DNA from 2 places in the Pseudoalteromonas sp. P1-13-1a genome. Region 1 is predicted to be linked to the other one. Evidence: predicted binding sites of a transcription regulator. Region 1 holds the regulator's gene; the other holds the start of a gene.
The links. The regulator MetJ, encoded in region 1, represses methionine synthesis genes. The targets are predictions, from matches to a motif close to TAGACGTCTAGACGTCTA.

Region 1 (4,441 bases):
CACGCAGTCGCCTGGCTGTGTGTGAGCAATAATAATTTTTGCCACGCTCTGATAGCGCTCGCTCGAACTTAAGCTCGAGCCACCAAATTTATGTACACTATTTACCATACTCAATCACCACAAAGCTGGATGGGCAGCCTGCTGCTTTACATCACCATTGGCATTGCCTGCGGCTTTACCAACGCGCCCTACATTTTTATTTTGTCCAGGTTTAACTAAGTTAAAAACACGCTCAAAATCAGCTAATAGATCTTCTACATCTTCAATACCGACCGAAATACGAATTAACGTATCGCCCACTCCCGCTTCTAGACGCGCTTTTGGCTCCATACCTGCGTGAGTCATGGTCGCAGGGTGACAAATTAAACTCTCAACCCCACCTAGCGATTCAGCTAAGCTAAACTCTTTAAGGCTTGTTAAAAACGCGGCAGCATCATCCACATCCCCCTTAATATCAAAGCTAACCATGCCACCAAAGCCAAGTTGTTGGGCTTTAGCAAGCGTATGTTGAGGGTGCGATTCAAGGCCAGGGTAGTAAACTTGGCTAACATACTCAGAGCTTTCAAGGTATTTAGCAATCGCCAGAGCATTTTCTTGGTGCTGCCTTAAGCGCACATTTAAAGTACGTAAACCACGTAACGTTAAATAGCTATCAAATGGAGCGCCGGTAATGCCAATGTTATTGGCCCACCAAGCAAGCTCATCACCAAGCTCTTGTGTTGCAGCAACAACTGCACCGCCTACAACATCAGAATGGCCGTTGATATATTTAGTGGTTGAGTGCACCACAATATCTACGCCAAACTTAATTGGGTTTTGTAATGCCGGTGATAAAAAGGTGTTATCGGCAGCCACTAATGCACCGCACTGTTTTGCTATATCCGTCACGGCTTTAATATCCGTTAGGCGCAGCACAGGGTTACTGGGTGTTTCTATCCAAATTAATTTAGGTTTGATGGTTAAAATTTGTTCTAGGCTTTCTGGTTTAGTTAAATCAAGTACTTTAAGTTTAAGCAAGCCGCGCTTTTCTAACGACGTAAATAAACGGTAGCTGCCGCCATAACAATCGTGAGGGATAACCAAGGTATCATCGTTATTTAATAACTGTGTGGCTAAATGCACAGCAGCCATGCCCGTAGCAGTAATAATGCCCCGCGCGCCACCTTCAAGCTCTGCTAGCGTTTCTGCTAAAATATCGCGATTAGGATTGCCACTGCGCCCATAGTCATATGCGCGCTTAGTATCAAAATCGGCAAACGAATACGTCGTCGATAAATAAATTGGCGGTACAACGGCGCCATGATGTTTATCGGCATCAACCCCATTTCGTACAGCAATGGTTGCTTTGTTTTTTTCGCTCATATTCGTCACCTGATTAATTTGGATGTTTAGACGTCTAAAAGAGTAAGTTATCCATTATAATAAGTCAAAGATTTTAAAGCTCTAGATGGCTAAAAATAATATACGTGTAAAGCCCTCATAAATCTTTATTTGCCGTTACAACCAGCTTATTAAGATAGATTGCTATCTATTATTTGACTATCTTTTTTAAAACGATAGAATTTCACGCATATTTACACGCTTTTTACGCCGTGTGAGAAATTAATAATCTGAGGCAACGATACATCTTATGGCTAAATGGAATGGTGAGTATATTCACCCATACGCAGAACACGGGAAAAAATCAGAGCAAGTTAAAAAGATCACCGTTTCGATCCCGCTAAATGTATTAAAAGTATTAACTGATGAGCGTACACGTCGTCAAATAAACAACCTGCGTCATGCAACAAATAGCGAGTTACTATGCGAAGCGTTTTTGCATGCTTTTACAGGCCAACCATTACCTAATGATGATGACCTACGTAAAGACAACGCAGAAAAAGTACCTGAAGAAGTTAAAAAAATAATGCAAGAAATGGGTTTAGAAGTGCCTATTTTAGACGAAGAATAAAACGTCTTTTTAAACAAAAAAACCTCAGCATGCTGAGGTTTTTTTGTTTAAGCGCTATATATTATGCCATGTAATTTTCAGGTAAGTCGATTTGTGCCACGCCCGATTCAACAGCCGCAATCGCAACCGCCTTGGCTATACGTGGTAATAAACGCGGGTCCATCGGCTTAGGAATAATGTAATCTGCACCAAATTCGAGCTTTTCTACACCCGCTGCTTTTAATACTTGCTCAGGCACTGGCTCTTTAGCAATACTACGAATAGCTTCAACAGCAGCTATTTTCATTTCATCGTTAATTGCGCTTGCACGCACATCTAAAGCACCACGGAAAATAAACGGGAAACATAAAACATTATTAACCTGGTTAGGGAAATCAGAACGCCCTGTGGCCATAATTAAGTCTTTACGTGCACTGTGCGCAAGCTCAGGTGCAATTTCAGGATCTGGGTTTGAACATGCAAATACCACTGGCTTATCGGCCATTAACTTTAGGTCTTCAGGTGCTAGCAAATTAGGGCCCGATACACCTACAAACACATCTGCATCAGCAATTACATCTTGCAGCGTGCGCTTATCTGTATTGTTAGCAAAAAGCTGCTTGTATTCATTTAAGTCATCGCGGCGGGTATGAATAACCCCTTTTCGGTCTAGCATATAAATATGTTCGCGCAGTGCTCCACACTTAATTAACAGCTCCATACACGCAACTGCTGCAGCACCGGCACCTAAGCATACAATAATGGCATCTTCTATTGATTTGCCTTGCACTTCTAATGCGTTAAGCATTCCTGCTGCAGTTACAATAGCGGTACCATGTTGGTCATCATGAAAAACCGGAATACTGCAGCGTTCAATAAGCGCTTTTTCAATTTCAAAACATTCTGGCGCTTTAATATCTTCTAAGTTAATACCACCAAACGTGTCGGCAATGTTGGCCACTGTATTTATAAAATCTTCGGTGGTGCGATGCTTAACTTCAATATCAATAGAATCAAGGCCGGCAAAACGCTTAAATAAGAGCGCCTTACCTTCCATAACAGGCTTAGAGGCTAGTGGCCCTAAATTACCTAAACCTAAAATTGCCGTACCATTACTGATAACTGCAACCATATTACCTTTACCGGTGTATTTATACGCATTGGCTGGATCTGCTGCAATTTCTCGCACAGGCTCTGCTACACCTGGGCTATAGGCTAATGCTAAATCTTGCACCGTTTCAGCTGGTTTTGTTAGCTCAATGCTGATTTTGCCTGGAACGGGGTGAGAGTGGTAATGTAATGCTTGTTCACGAAAATCTGACATAACGCGATGGTATCCTGCAATTTAAGTTAAGTGAGAGGGAGTATGGGGCTAAGATACTCTTATTAATTTTAAATTCCAAGCAATATCAGGTCTATCCTGTTATATGCTATATCCGTTAATTTTAAGTGATTTATCAGCAACTTCGCTAAAAGTTATCAACATTAAAAAATAAAAATTCATTTAAAAAGTGCTTTTTGAGGTTCATTTTACCTAAACAATATTTTTAGTATTTTGCATGATATTAGTCTATCAAACTGCACCATTATGGCGCGTTAATCACTGTTAAAAACAAATATCGCCACGATTAGCGCTTTTAGCAACTTGGTTAAAAATTAACGTATAAAAAATATAGAGAAGAATTGTCTGTTTGTCTGCAAAGCTTTATGCATATTCAGAATAAGAACAGGAAATAGTTATGCAGTGGGAATATGGTAATAATTGGTAGTTTTCTACCCAAAAAGGTGAATTTTAGACACAAAAAAAGCATCCGAAGATGCTTTTTTTTACTAAACAGCAATAATTATTTTTTGCTGCTAAGTGCACCGAAGCGCTTGTTGAAGCGATCAACACGGCCGCCAGTGTCTAAAATCTTTTGCTTACCAGTGTAAAACGGGTGACACGCTGAACATACGTCTAGGTGAATGTCTTTACAAAGAGTAGAACGAGTTTCGAATTTGTTTCCGCATGAACATGTTGCAGAAATTACTTCGTACTTAGGGTGAATACCTTCTTTCATAGGAACCTCTAGTTAAGGCCGCATCGCTCTCCAAACCCGAAGTCTGGCACCATACGTCGTTAAAACAAATTTATAGGCCGCGGATTTTATCCAACTAGCCTGCCCCGCACAAGCTTTAATTACGCTTTTTGTCAAAAAAGTAACCAACTAGCCTTAGAGCGACTATTTGAGTATAGGTTTTTAGCCTTATTTTTAGTACATTAAGCTATTACCCTTTATCACATGAGTTGTTATGCGCTTTGTTGAAGTTGCTATAAAAGTTCCGTTACCACGCACCTTTGATTATAAAATAGATGAACAACTTATCTCGCCCTCAGCGACAATTATGCCAGGGATGCGTGTTTTGGTGCCTTTTGGGAATCAAAAGAAAGTAGCTGTTGTTCTTGCACTTAAAACGCATACCGATGTACCCGAGAACAAAATTAAAGCGGTTAGTGAAGTTATTGACCAA
Region 2 (4,441 bases), on a different contig from region 1:
TAACGGCTGACGGTAGTACGCTTTCTTTGTATTCGGCGCTTTGATCTTCAAACGCATCAGTACACGGCATAGAGACAACACGTACCTTTTTACCTTGGCTGCGTAGTTCTTTTGCTGAGTCTTGCGCTAGTTGTACCTCAGAACCTGTAGCAATAATAATTAGCTCAGGGTTGCCGTCACAGCTAAGGATGTACCCGCCCTTTTTAACATCTGCTAATTGCTGAGCGTCACGCGATTGTTGCTCAAGGCCTTGGCGAGTAAAGATAAGTGATGTAGGGCCATCTTTACGCTCTATAGCTTGTTGCCATGCAATTGCCGACTCAACTTGGTCACACGGGCGCCAGTTGTATAAGTTTGGCGTTAAACGCATGCTAGCAATTTGCTCTACCGGTTGGTGAGTTGGACCGTCTTCACCTAAACCGATTGAATCATGTGTGTATACAAAAATGCTTGGTTGCTTCATTAGTGCAGCCATACGTACAGCGTTACGCGCATATTCCATAAACATTAAGAAAGTAGCACCGTAAGGAATAAAGCCTTTATGAAGGGCAATACCGTTCATAATTGCCGACATACCAAACTCACGTACACCGTAATAAACGTAGTTACCACTTGCATCGTCTGCAGTTAATCCTTTAGAGCCATCCCAAATTGTTAAATTTGAGCCAGCTAAGTCGGCTGAGCCACCCATGAATTCTGGTAAAATTGGGCCAAAGGCGTTTAATGCATTTTGTGATGCTTTACGCGATGCTGGATTTGCAGGGTTTGCTTGTAACTGCTCTATGTACTCTTGTGATTTTTGTGCCCAATCAGCAGGTAAATCGCCAGCTGTACGACGTTTAAATTCTGCTGCTAGCTCTGGGTAAGCATCTGCGTACGCTGCAAACTTTTCGTCCCAGCTTGATTCAAGTTCTTGCCCTTTAGCTTTTCCATCCCACTGTGCGTAAATATCTTCAGGAATTTCGAATGCCTCGCCAGTCCAACCTAAAAATTCGCGAGATGCTGTAATTTCGTCATCACCTAAAGGTGCGCCGTGACAATCGTGGCTACCCGACTTGTTAGGCGAGCCATAACCAATCACTGTTTTACAACAAATAAGCGTAGGTTTATCGGTAACACTTTTAGCTTCAGCTATTGCAGCACTGATTGCGTCGCTATCGTGGCCATCTACGCCACTAATTACGTGCCAGCCATACGCTTTAAAACGTGCTGGTGTATCGTCGCTAAACCAACCTTCTACTTCACCATCGATTGAAATGCCATTGTCATCCCAAAAAGCAACTAACTTGCCTAGGCCTAAGGTGCCCGCAAGTGAACATGCTTCATGAGAAATACCTTCCATTAAACAACCATCACCCATAAATGCATAGGTGTAATGATCAACAATGTCGTGACCCTCACGGTTAAATTGTGCAGCCAATGCTTTTTCAGCAAGTGCCATACCAACCGCGTTTGTGATCCCCTGACCTAATGGGCCCGTAGTGGTTTCGATACCTGGCGCGTAACCGTACTCTGGGTGGCCAGGTGTTTTTGAATGCATTTGACGGAAGTTTTTAATTTCATCAATTGGTAAGTCGTAACCACTTAGGTGCAGCAGAGAATAAATAAGCATTGAACCGTGGCCGTTTGAAAGAATAAATCTGTCACGGTCAGCCCACTCTGGATTAGTTGGATTATGCTTTAGATAATCGCGCCATAATACTTCTGCGATATCGGCCATGCCCATAGGGGCTCCAGGGTGACCAGATTTGGCCTTTTGTACTGCGTCCATTGACAAGACGCGAATAGCATTTGCAAGTTCTTTGCGAGATGGCATGAATTCTCCTACCTTTATGTGTATTTGCGCGGGTACTAATGTGCTCGTTTTTACCCTTAAGTAACTTAAGAGCTGTTATAGCAACCATTCTTACTTAATGTGGGTGCTGTGTGCAATTAAAAACCCCATAAAAATGGGCTATTATGAATATTTTTTAAGACCAAAAAGTGATTACTCATTTTATTTAGACGTCTAGGCGTAAAAACACTATGCAAGCAGTTTCGTTTTAGATAAAATACGCCCCTTAATTTTTTAGCGCTAATACCGACGTTTGTGAAGCGCAATATTTGTGAGCAGAAATACAATGGCAAAACATTTATTTACTTCTGAATCTGTTTCTGAAGGTCATCCGGATAAAATCGCCGATCAAATCTCTGATGCGGTACTTGATGCTATCCTAGAGCAAGACTCTCATGCCCGTGTTGCGTGCGAAACTTACGTAAAAACCGGTATGGTTATGGTTGGTGGTGAAATCACGACTAGCGCATGGGTTGATATTGAAGAAATTACACGTAAAACAGTACGTGAAATTGGCTACACGCATTCAGACATGGGTTTCGATGCAGACTCGTGTGCTATTTTAAACACCATTGGTAAGCAGTCTCCTGATATTAACCAAGGTGTAGACCGTACTAGCCCAGAAGAACAAGGTGCTGGCGACCAAGGCCTAATGTTTGGTTACGCATGTAACGAAACAGAAGTACTGATGCCTGCGCCAATTACTTACTCACACCGTTTAGTACAACGCCAAGCGCAAGTACGTAAAAGCGGCGAGCTTAATTGGTTACGCCCAGATGCAAAATCGCAAGTAACTTTTGCATACGAAAACGGCAAGCCAGTAGGTATTGATGCAGTTGTACTTTCTACTCAGCACGCTGAAGAAATCTCGCAAAATGATTTAGTAGAAGCCGTGATGGAAACCATCATTAAGCCGGTACTTCCTGCCGAGCTTATTACAAGCGCGACTAAATTTTTCATTAACCCAACGGGTCGTTTTGTAATTGGCGGACCTATGGGCGACTGTGGTTTAACAGGTCGTAAAATTATTGTAGATACATACGGCGGTATGGCACGTCACGGTGGTGGTGCTTTCTCTGGTAAAGATCCATCAAAAGTTGACCGTTCAGCAGCATATGCTGCACGCTACGTAGCTAAAAACGTAGTGGCTGCAGGCCTTGCTGATAAGTGTGAGCTGCAAGTATCTTACGCAATTGGTGTTGCAGAGCCTACCTCTATCAGCGTTGAAACCTTTGGTACAAGCAAGCTTGAAGAAGGTCGCTTAATCGAGCTTATTCGCGAGCACTTTGACCTACGCCCTTACGGCTTAATTCAAATGCTTAATTTAGAGCGCCCAATTTACCAACCAACAGCGGCATACGGTCACTTTGGTCGTGACGAATTCCCATGGGAACGTACAGATAAAGCAGACGCACTTCGCGCAGCTGCAGGCCTTTAAGCCAAAACGTATTAATTAAAAACGGCCCTTTTAAGGGCCGTTTTTATATCTAAAATAAAAGTTAATAATGAGTTTTAGCGAGCCCTCGAATTACTTACTGTTTTAGGTATATACTCTTTGCATAATAAAAGCTTAAGGGATAAGTAAATGGCCAATAATTTTCGCGTTATGTTTGTAGGGCTCGCTGAGGGCACTGAGACTAAAACTGCCTGCGTTAATTTAGCAAATAAACTAAAAACGTCTGAAGATAAAGTAACACAGTTTTTTAACGGCAAGACACTCTTTGCACCAAGCAATAAAGACAAAGCCCTAAAGCAAGCCAAATTACTCGCAAGTTTAGGCATTAAAAGTAAGTTACAAGCCACAGGTGAGCAGCCTCCTCAAAACCCTAGTGCAGCTAGTCAGCGTGATGAACGGATTTTTGATGCCCTCGATTACATAACAAGCAGCCTGATCCGCCTTGAAGAAAAACTAGAAGAGCTAGAACAAAGGCTTCCAACCAATGAGCTAAAAAGCCCTGCAGACGAAAGCGATGAGTGGCAAGAAGATGATCTAATGCTTGACGAGCAGCTCGATGAACCTGTTAAAGCGCGTAGCAATATTTTGTTATATTCACTGATTGCCACCGCCGTTTTACTACTGATTGTGCTTGCTGTTTACTTAGCTTTTCCTGATTTAGTGTCTATTTAATCGAAGGTGCGTAATTACAATGAGCAATAAACGTACACACATACGCCAATCTATTCGTCAATTACGCAATAATCTATCAAAAAAACAGCAAGAAAAAGCCGCTGCACAGCTAAAGTTGAATTTTACTCAACAGCTAAATAGCGAGAAAACAGCCTCGAAAAAACAGATAGCCATTTACTTTAGTAACGATGGAGAGTTAGATACATCGCTGTTAATTAATGAGTTATGGCGACAAGGCCATGCTCTTTATTTACCCGTTATACACCCATTTAATGGGGCTACTTTGCTATTTCAACGCTATGAAAAAAACTCACCCATGAGAGCAAATCGCTATGGTATCTTGGAGCCTAAGCTGAACTGCTCTCAAATATGCCCATTAACTGATTTAGATTACTTACTGATGCCACTTGTTGCATTTGATAATCAAGGTAACCGATTAGGAATGGGGGGTGGATTTTACGATAAAACACTGGCGCAAT

Region 2: the regulator MetJ is predicted to act here: its motif matches at 2,002-2,019, upstream of metK (methionine adenosyltransferase).

Annotation. Positions count from the first base shown of each region.
Region 1 covers NZ_LKDV01000006.1:71,042-75,482, reverse strand. The annotation lists gene metL (bifunctional aspartate kinase/homoserine dehydrogenase II) at 1-108, opposite strand, end outside; gene metB (cystathionine gamma-synthase) at 115-1,362, opposite strand; gene metJ (met regulon transcriptional regulator MetJ) at 1,631-1,951, shown strand; gene AN391_RS06140 (malic enzyme-like NAD(P)-binding protein) at 2,013-3,254, opposite strand; gene rpmE (50S ribosomal protein L31) at 3,775-3,990, opposite strand; gene priA (primosomal protein N') at 4,223-4,441, shown strand, end outside.
Region 2 covers NZ_LKDV01000056.1:2,156-6,596, reverse strand. The annotation lists gene tkt (transketolase) at 1-1,816, opposite strand, end outside; gene metK (methionine adenosyltransferase) at 2,121-3,272, shown strand; gene AN391_RS19395 (hypothetical protein) at 3,420-3,962, shown strand; gene AN391_RS19390 (5-formyltetrahydrofolate cyclo-ligase) at 3,982-4,441, shown strand, end outside.